3 regions of the Colwellia sp. 6_MG-2023 genome follow, and region 2 is predicted to be linked to each of the others. Evidence: predicted binding sites of a transcription regulator. Region 2 holds the regulator's gene; each other region holds the start of a gene.
What was found. Region 2 encodes FliA, which starts transcription of late flagellar genes. Its sites were predicted from a motif close to CTAAAGNTNNNNNNNNNNNNGCCGATA; they were not measured.

Region 1 (3,273 bases), 110 kb from region 2:
GATTGTGTATTGTAAGGCAAACTGGCTAAAGCTTGAAGTGCTTGTTGAAATAAGTTTTCAGCTTTTTCTTGAGCACCTTCTAAGCCAAGTAGGGCTGGGTAAGTGCTTTTATTTAACGCAATGTCCGAACCGCAAGGTTTCCCAAGCTGTTCTTGGGTTGATATTATATCAATAATATCATCTCTGACTTGATATGCGAGACCAATAAATTTTGCATACGCTTTTAGAGATTCTTTTTCTGATTGTGATATTTTGGGGCTACATTCGGCTACCATTGCAACAGAAGCTTCCAGTAAGGCACCCGTTTTCAATGAATGTAAAGTTTCCAGTTGTTCTAAGGTTATCATTTTATCAGTTGCGGCTAAATCAAGTGCTTGGCCTCCGCACATACCTTGATAACCAGCGGCCGTTATTAGTTGCTGAATTAGCTTAACTTGCTTAGGTTTAACTGCTTCTGAAAAATCGTGGTTGGCAATAATATCAAAGGCAAGAGTTTGTAAGCTATCACCAGCAAGAATTCCTGTTGCTTCATCAAAAGCCTTGTGACAGGTTGGTTGACCACGCCTTAAGTCATCATCATCCATCGCGGGTAAGTCATCATGTACTAAAGAATAAGCATGTATACATTCTATTGCGCCAGCTATTCCATCAACGTCTTTTAAATCTAGGTCTAATGCTTGTCCTGTAATATAAGCTAAATAAGGACGTATGCGCTTGCCACCTATCAATAGCCCATATCGCATTGCTTGATGAAGTTTCTTATCGTTAACAGTTAAACTTGCAAGTTTCTGCTCTAAAAATTGGTCGATACGTTGTTGAAAAACATCATGATTGGCTAAACTACTCACGAAAGATCACCGGATAATTGCTCATTGTCAGTTAACGCAAAATCTTGGAGTTGTTGTTCTCCGTTTTGCTCGAGTAAAATTTTTACTTTTTGCTCTGCTGTTTGTAGCTTATTTTGGCTTAGTTTACTTAATGTTAAACCACGCTCAAAAAGTGCCATTGATTCTTCTAAGTCTAAATTCCCTTGCTCTAAATTTTGTACTATCGTGTCCAATTCGCTAAGAGATTCTTCAAAACTTAGGTTTTCTAATTTTTTTTTGGCCATATTTTATATTCTCTTTATGCCTTAGATGCTTTCAACTCTAGGCGCAAACTTACCTTAGCTAAGCACAATGGTCAATGTAGTGCTCATATATTTCAGCGTATATTGTGATTATTTAACGATTAAGTTATTGACTATTAGGGCGATAACTTAATATATAAAGGGATAAGTAATGGCGAATAGCTTTATCATAATGTACTATTATTTTATTAGATCAAATTAGTTTTTATAGCTTTAGGAGTTTTTCTGTGGATTTAGCAACCTTAATCGGTATCCTTGGTGCCATTGCTTTTCTCGTTATGGCGATGGTTTTGTCTGGCGATATTACGATGTTCGCTGATACCCAATCAGTACTAATTGTTTTTGGTGGTTCACTATTTATCGTGCTATCTAATTACAGTATAGCTCAGTTTTTTGGTATAGGAAAAATTATAGCTAAAGCGTTTATATTTAAATTAGAAAAGCCTGAAGAATTAATAGAAAAAGCCGTTGATATGGCTGATGCTGCACGTAAAGGTGGATTCCTCGCCTTAGAAGAAGCAGAGATAACCAATAATTTTATGCAAAAAGGTGTTGACATGCTTGTTGATGGTCATGATGCCGATGTAGTGCGGGCGACCTTACAAAAAGATATTAACCTAACGACAGAGCGCCATGAAAAAGGTGCTGGTATGTTAACGGCTTTAGCTGATGTTGCACCTGCTATGGGGATGATTGGTACACTTATTGGACTCGTTGCTATGTTGGCTAATATGGATGATCCTAAATCTATTGGCCCAGCTATGGCGGTTGCTTTGTTAACGACACTTTATGGTGCCTTCTTAGCAAATGTTATTGCTATTCCGTTAGCGACTAAATTAAAACTGCGCATGGAGGAAGAAAAAATGAATCAAGAGTTAATTCTTGATGCCGTGCTTGGAATCCAAGATGGGCAAAACCCGCGAGTCATTGAAGGTTTATTGAAAAACTATCTGGCTGAAGGTAAGCGTCAAACGAATACTACTGATGATGAATAACAATCGATTTATTAATAGGGAGGACTTATGACTGAGCAAAAGTGTAAATGTCCGCCACCTGGGCTACCTGCATGGATGGGAACATTCGCCGATCTTATGTCGTTGTTAATGTGTTTCTTTGTTCTATTGTTATCTTTTTCTGAAATGGATGTACTAAAGTTTAAACAAATTGCCGGATCAATGAAATTTGCTTTTGGGGTACAAAATAAAATTGAAGCAAAAGATATTCCGAAAGGGACAAGTATTATTGCTCAGGAGTTTAGACCTGGTAAACCGGAGCCAACACCAATAGAAGTTATTCAGCAGCAAACCATGGAAATAACTCAGCAAATGTTGGAGTTTGAAGCGGGAGAAGAAAACTCGGCTGGTGGACGTCAAGAGCAACGTGGTAGCGAACGAGGCGGAAAATCACAGAGTACTGATGATGCCTTATCTGAACAAGCGTTACAAAAAGCACAAGAGCAAATAGAGCAGGCAGCACAAGATCAAGTTAATGAATTGGTCAAAAAAATAGCGGATAAACTTGAAGAGCAAATTGAAGATGGTGCTATTGAATTAGAGTCACTAGGCCAACAAGTTATTATCCGTATTCGAGAGAACGGCTCATTTCCATCAGGCTCTGCTTTTTTACAGCCTAAATTCAAACCTATTATTAGACAAATAGGTGAGTTGTTGAATACAATTCCAGGTGAAATTATGATTTCAGGGAATACTGATAACCGTGGAATAGATTCAGAGTTATTTGACTCAAACTGGGATTTATCTAGTAAAAGAGCGGTTGCTATTGCACATGAAATAATTAAAGTACCAGGGTTTAATCAAACACGTTTAGTTGTTGCAGGGCACGCAGACACACGTCCATTAGTACCAAATACTAACCCATTGAATCGTCGACGAAATCGCCGTGTTGAAATTGCCATTAATCAAGGTAAGCCAAAAGAGAGCGAACCTATTCAAGTACTACAATAAAAATTAAGGTATAACCTTAGTTATGTTGAAAAGCTGTCATCGTAATGAGGACAGCTTTTTTTGTTGGCACTCAATATTGCCTTAACTCGCATTTTGAGGTGGTTTGGGTATATAATGCGCGCCATTATTCTTATTGTTATATTTATTAGGCCAACATCGATGAAATTTATCGTAAAGCTG
Region 2 (3,273 bases):
ATAAGCTATCAATATCAACACATAAACTTTTAAACTCTTTTAAATCTATCTCATTGTTCATTAGTTTAGACCATGCAGGTTTAACTGCACTAACTTGACTAGAAATATCTTCAATTACTGGAAAAATAGACTCAACTGCATCCATCGTTTTATTTGCAGCTTCTTCAGTACGAGTAATCACATAATTCAAACGCTCTTTAGCATCAGGAATTTCAGCTGTTGCTAAGTCATTTAATCGAGAATCTAACTGAAAATTTGTTAAAGAGTCATGTAATTGACGAGTTAACTTACCTATTTCTGCAAATAGTTCAGAGTTAATTGGGTTTTGAATCGCTGCCACAAGTGCATCAGCTTTTTCTTGTTGTCCTGTTTCTAAAAGTTCAACTAAAGATTTAGCCTGCTCCAAAGAAACACGCCCCACCATTGCCATACTCATGCAAAGTCCTTAATACTTAAGTTAAATTAATCAATTTTCTGAAGTAGCTTTAACTAGCTAGTCTAAATAAAATTAACCTAGACGTTCAAAAATTTTATTTAATTTAGCTTTGAGTGTTGCAGCCGTAAAAGGTTTAACAATGTAACCGTTAACACCAGCCTGAGCTGCCATAACGATTTGTTCCTTTTTCGCTTCAGCTGTAATTAATAATACTGGGATATGGGCTAAACGTGAATCTGCACGTATAGCTTTCAACAAATCAATACCTTGCATTCCTGGCATATTCCAATCTGTTACAACAAAGTCAAAATCACCATTTTGAAGCATAGGTAAGGCAGTACTGCCATCATCCGCTTCTTGAATGTTTGTAAAGCCTAAATCGCGTAACAAATTCTTTACTATACGTCTCATTGTTGAAAAATCATCAACAACTAGCACTTTCATATTTTTATCCAAGGCACCCTCCGGCGAAACATTCAAAATTTTTATAGGTTAACACAGTTATAATTCTACTTAATTTTGCCAAGATTGCATACGTGCTTTTAATCGATGCATTGCTTGACTATGAATTTGACTAACCCGAGATTCACTAACATCGAGTACAGCGCCAATTTCACGTAAATTCAATTCTTCATCATAATATAGAGACAGTACTAGAGCTTCACGTTCAGGTAAAGAACTAATACATTCACTTAACCCTTCTTTAAAGGCACTATGCTCGATACTTTGATACGGATCATCACCGTGATAAGTTTCATCAAACTTCAGTGCATCTTCACTCATTCCTAAGTCTTCGATACCGAGTATTTTACCAGAACTGACCTCACTAAGTATATGATGATACTCATTTAATGAAATTTCAAGTTTTTCAGCAACTTCTATATCAGTAACATCTCTGCCTAATGTTGCCTCTAATTGCTTAATTGCCTCACTGACCATGCGGCTATTTTTATGTACTGATCTAGGAGTCCAGTCGCCACGGCGTATTTCATCTAGCATAGCACCTCGAATACGGATGCCAGCAAAAGTTTCAAAACTAGCGCCTTTAGTGTTATCAAAGTTATTTGCAGCTTCAAATAAACCAATCATTCCTGATTGAATTAGGTCATCAACAATAACACTTGCCGGTAATCGAGCAAGTAAATGATAAGCAATTCGCTTAACCAACACTGTATGCTGTTCAAGCAACACAGTTTTATCAATTAAATTGTTATAGGCTTTAGTTTTTGCCACTTTTTGCTATTCCCACCAAAATATTTTTATATATTTATAATTTATATCAGTTACTTGATAACACAATATGAACGAGATATTAGTAATCGAGTAGCTGTTCAATAAAGAACTCTAAATGACCTGATGCTTGTTTTGGTATAGGCCAGCTATTAACATTCTTTGCTAATTCCTTAAACGCTATTGCTGCTGGTGAGTTAGGAAAAGCTTCAACAATGGCTTGTTGTTTGCGTACTGATTTTCTAATATTTTCATCGAATGGAATAACACCAACTAACTCCAGTGCTACATCTAAAAATCTATCTGTTACTTTCGTTAGCTTGGAAAATAATTGTTGCCCTTCTTTAGGTGTACGAACCATATTAGCAACAACTTTAAATTTGAATACATTATGATCACGGCTTAATAGTTTCATTAATGCATAACAATCGGTAATTGACGTGGGTTCATCACAAACAACTAAGACTACGTCTTGTGCTGCTCGAGTAAAACTCAGTACCATATCCGAGATACCGGCTGCAGTATCAACGATCAGTACATCAAATTGAGTATTCATTTCACTAAAAGCACGAATCAACCCTGCATGTTCAGCAGGAGTAAGGTCAACCATCGATTGAGAGCCAGAAGTAGCCGGTATGATTTTTATATTACGGGGGCCTGTAATAATAATATCATCAAGCTCACATTCACCTGATAATACATGAGAAAGGTTTCGTTTTACTCTTAACCCTAACATCACATCGACATTAGCCAACCCTAAATCGGCATCTAGCACTAATACTCTTTTCCCTTGCTGTCCAAGGGCTATAGCCGTGTTTAATGAAACATTGGTTTTACCAACGCCACCTTTACCACCAGAAACTGCTATTACTTTAACTTTTTTTAAGTCTTGCATTTTTCTTAAGCCGCTCGCTTGATCTGCCATTTATTACTTCTTATATTATCGCTTTATTTTAACTAAAAATACTGCAATTTAAAATACATCTATATCGCCACCGCTGGCGTTATCGGCATTGGTCTTGCTGTACGTTGAACATAAGCTGCATTCTTCTTTGCTGCGTTTGCTGCCATTTTATCTGCAAGCGTAACTAATTTCTCAGCATTTGCAACTTTAATATCTTCTGGAACTCTTTGTCCATCAGTAAGATAACCTATTGGCAGGCCATTTTGAATTGAAGTTGTAATTATTTCGCCAACACTCACACTTTCATCAAGTTTAGTATAAATACAACCCGATAGTGGTACTTTTTTAAAGCGATCAACATTTTCTTGCATAACTTGCTGCTGGCTATTAGCAGCTAACACTAAGTAATTTCTTATTCTCACTCTAGCATTAGATACTAAATTAGCTAAATTTTCGGCTAAACGTATATCTCTTTGCCCCATACCGGCAGTATCAATTAAAATTAATTTCTTTTGAGAAAACTGTTCAAGCAACAAGTCTAATGCTTGGCTATCTTTTGCTAACTTAACTTGACAACCAATAATTTTTCCATAAGTAGCCAGTTGTTCAAAACCCGCTATTCTAAAGGTATCCGTTGATATAAGAGCAACTTGCTCATGGCCGTGAACTTGAGAGAAACGTGCTGCTAGCTTGGCAATTGTTG
Region 3 (3,273 bases), on a different contig from region 2:
TCAACGTCAAAATTAACTATAAAAATTAAACGTTAATACTTTATTGTCGTAAGCTTAACCACCAAATGTAGGGCAATTATGTAGTTATATAATTTATTTATCATTTCATTACAGCTATTTTATCTCGAACATAATTAGTTAAAGATGACGCACTAAAAACAATTAGCTGAAATTTTTTACCTTATTCTCCTCTCTTCTTTTAACTAGATTATTATTTTTTTCTATTAAAGGAATGGTGTATGCCCAGGTCATTGATAAAACTATTAACAGGAGTGCTACTTATTGTAGGCTTCACTGTACAGGCACTTGAAATTGAAGAATTAGGCGATGGCTTATACCGCTTTATAGACGATAGACACCGCTCAGTATTTTTGATCACTCCACAAGGTGCCATTGTTACCGACCCTCTTAATAAAAAAGCGGCTACCTGGCTGAATGAACAAATTAAAACGCGTTTTAACGTACCTGTTAAATATGTCATTTATAGTCATAATCACAGCGACCATATTTACGGTGCAGAAGTATTTAAAAGCCCACATACAATCTTCGTTGCTCATAGGTTAAGTGCACAAGATATTAAAAATACTAAAATGAAAACAGTTAGCCCTGATCTAATATTCGATAACGAACTCACACTGACGCTAGGAGATTCAAACGTTAAACTTAATTATCATGGACCAAATGACGGTCGAGGCTCAATAAGTATGTTGTTTGAAAAACAAAAAACCTTATTTGTAGTTGATTGGATAATGATAGGTAGAATGCCATGGCAAAAACTGTGGAGTTACGATATCCAAGGTATGATTAATTCCACACAAGCTGTCCTTCATTATGACTTTAATACCTTTGTCGGTGGCCATGCTGACATGGGTAATAAGGATGATGTAAAACGCTATTTACGTTACCTAAAACAGCTGTACAGTAAAGTTACCGAAGGTATTTTAGCTGGTCAAACGCTTGATGAAATAAAGCAAAATGTCAAGTTAAGTGAATTTAAAGACTTAAGACAATATGAAGCTTGGCTGCCACTTAATATAGAAGGTGTATATGAACGATTAATGGAAGAGTCCGGCATGGGATGGCGAAGTGACTTGTAAAACTACACCATCAATCTAATACCAAAAAGTAATTGAGGTTTGACTCTAGAAGATTTCAAGGAGAAGTCAAAGATGATTTATTTTTGACTTCTTAAATATATTCAGTATTACAACAACCAACGAAAAATTATCGTTCGAAAGCAAGCATCTTACTCAGTGGCACTCTCTTCTTCTTTTTCATTCAATGAATCAACAAAGGCCTGCAATCCTTCTTGAACAAGATCGTAAGTGGTATCAATCGTATCACTTACTTCACCTTCTAATACATTCAAACCGCCCAATATGTCTTTCGCTTCACCAAAACCTTGATCAATGCCACTACCGATAACATCCATAAATGCATTAAGAGATTCTTCTTCACTCAGATCAGGATTTTGCTCTCTAAAAGCACCTAAAAATTGCGTACTAAAAGACACAATACGCTCTGCTGTTGCTTCAGGACTAAAATCAAGGCCAGACTCATAAGCATCTTCCACACTGCTTTCAACACCACTTACTTGCAATGCTTCATTAATACCTTGTAAAGCTGCTTTCAATGCTAATGATAAAGGTTGATCACCAAGTGAATTACTAAATTCTAACGTTGATTCAATAATAGCTGCATTAAGCTGTTTCTTTTGAGAAACCGCGATAGACTCCTGAACCTCGCCAGTTTGACCTGTTGTAACTTGCGGCTCTTCAACGCTGTTATTACTGTCTGTCGACTTAGTCATAGAACTGGTATCTTGGCTATAGGGATTTTTTGCCATAACGGTATTCATACTATTAATGGGTGAGCTCATGGTATTACCTTCATTAGTTAGCGCTTATAAAAGTGTATCGGCATTACTAAGTATAACTTAAGATTAAATTGTTTATATTTTATCCCCAATTTATTTCGTCTACTATATTATTTTTAGTCTGTTATTGTGAATATAAAATCACTTTAATGAAGCGATAACGTCTCTGACTTTCAGCATCACAACAATATAACTAAAAAATTCAATGTAAGTCATTTCATTAACTCAGTCCTATAGCCTTAGTTGGCAAAATTTATCTAACTTATTAATTTTAAAATATAAAAATGCTTGAAATTAAAGTTATTACTCTAATAATTTTAAAGTAAATTTTTTTTATGATTTGTAACTAACGATTTAAAAGAGAATTAAGACGTTATTAACCTCACTGATATTGCACTTAATTAAATGATTAACAACTGAATAAACAGGCTAAAATAAATTATTTTTTTAAAAAAAATTGTTTATTAGTGTTGGAAAACATCAAAAATTAAATTAGAATGAACGTTCACCCTAAAAGAGAGATTGGTTAACATGCAGCGTTCACGCGTCATTATTTTTATTATCACTGCTTTAGCAAGTGCAATTGTTTTATCTGGTTGCGAACAAAATCAGCAGGCAAATGCACCGGCTCGGCAGCCTACTCCTGTTGGCGTTATTAAATTAACAAGCCAACCACTAACACTTACAAAAGAGTTACCAGGTCGAGTGACTGCCTCACGAGTAGCGCAAATTCGTCCACAAGTAAATGGTATTGTACAAACACGCTTATTTACTGAAGGTGCTGAAGTTAAAAAAGGTCAAGCGTTATATCAAATTGATCCAGCAACATTTGAAGCGCAAATAGCAAGCAGTAAAGCAGCTATCAGTAAAGCGCAAGCAAATATTGCTAATGCAAAAGCTAAATCAGATCGTTATGCAGAGCTACTAGAAATAAAAGCTGTTAGCCAGCAAGACTATGATGAAGCAGATGCTAATTATAAAAGTGCGCAGGCTGACTTACTCACCGCACAAGCACAACTTAAAACAGCGCAAATTAATATTAACTATAGTAAGGTTTCATCGCCTATCAGTGGTCAAATAGGTAAATCTAATGTTACAGCTGGAGCTTTAGTAAGTGCTAATCAGGCAACTGCACTAGCAACAGTTACTCAACTTGATCCCATTTATATTGACCTTACCCAATCAAGCAGTGAATTAACACGTTTGAAAAAAGCTATTGCCAATGGCGAGCTCAATAAAGATCTTACTTCACAATCAAAAGTTGAGCTAAAAATGGAAGATGGCTCAGTATACCCGCATCAAGGCACTCTTCAATTTTCAGAAGTAATTGTTGACCCAAGCACCGGCTCGGTCACCTTACGAGCTGAATTTCCAAACCCTGAAAAACTACTGTTACC

Region 1: the regulator FliA is predicted to act here: its motif matches at 1,230-1,256, upstream of pomA (flagellar motor protein PomA).
Region 3: the regulator FliA is predicted to act here: its motif matches at 1,915-1,941, upstream of Q4503_RS14345 (DUF5610 domain-containing protein).

Annotation. Positions count from the first base shown of each region.
Region 1 is NZ_JAUOPP010000003.1:73,528-76,800, reverse strand. It holds gene ispA ((2E,6E)-farnesyl diphosphate synthase) at 1-848, opposite strand, end outside; gene xseB (exodeoxyribonuclease VII small subunit) at 845-1,111, opposite strand; gene pomA (flagellar motor protein PomA) at 1,357-2,124, shown strand; gene Q4503_RS03005 (flagellar motor protein MotB) at 2,152-3,093, shown strand; gene thiI (tRNA uracil 4-sulfurtransferase ThiI) at 3,253-3,273, shown strand, end outside.
Region 2 is NZ_JAUOPP010000003.1:182,111-185,383, forward strand. It holds gene Q4503_RS03505 (protein phosphatase CheZ) at 1-436, opposite strand, end outside; gene cheY (chemotaxis response regulator CheY) at 509-892, opposite strand; gene Q4503_RS03515 (RNA polymerase sigma factor FliA) at 950-1,669, opposite strand; gene Q4503_RS03520 (MinD/ParA family protein) at 1,749-2,591, opposite strand; gene flhF (flagellar biosynthesis protein FlhF) at 2,651-3,273, opposite strand, start outside.
Region 3 is NZ_JAUOPP010000023.1:27,188-30,460, reverse strand. It holds gene Q4503_RS14350 (MBL fold metallo-hydrolase) at 240-1,097, shown strand; gene Q4503_RS14345 (DUF5610 domain-containing protein) at 1,247-1,879, opposite strand; gene Q4503_RS14340 (efflux RND transporter periplasmic adaptor subunit) at 2,408-3,273, shown strand, end outside.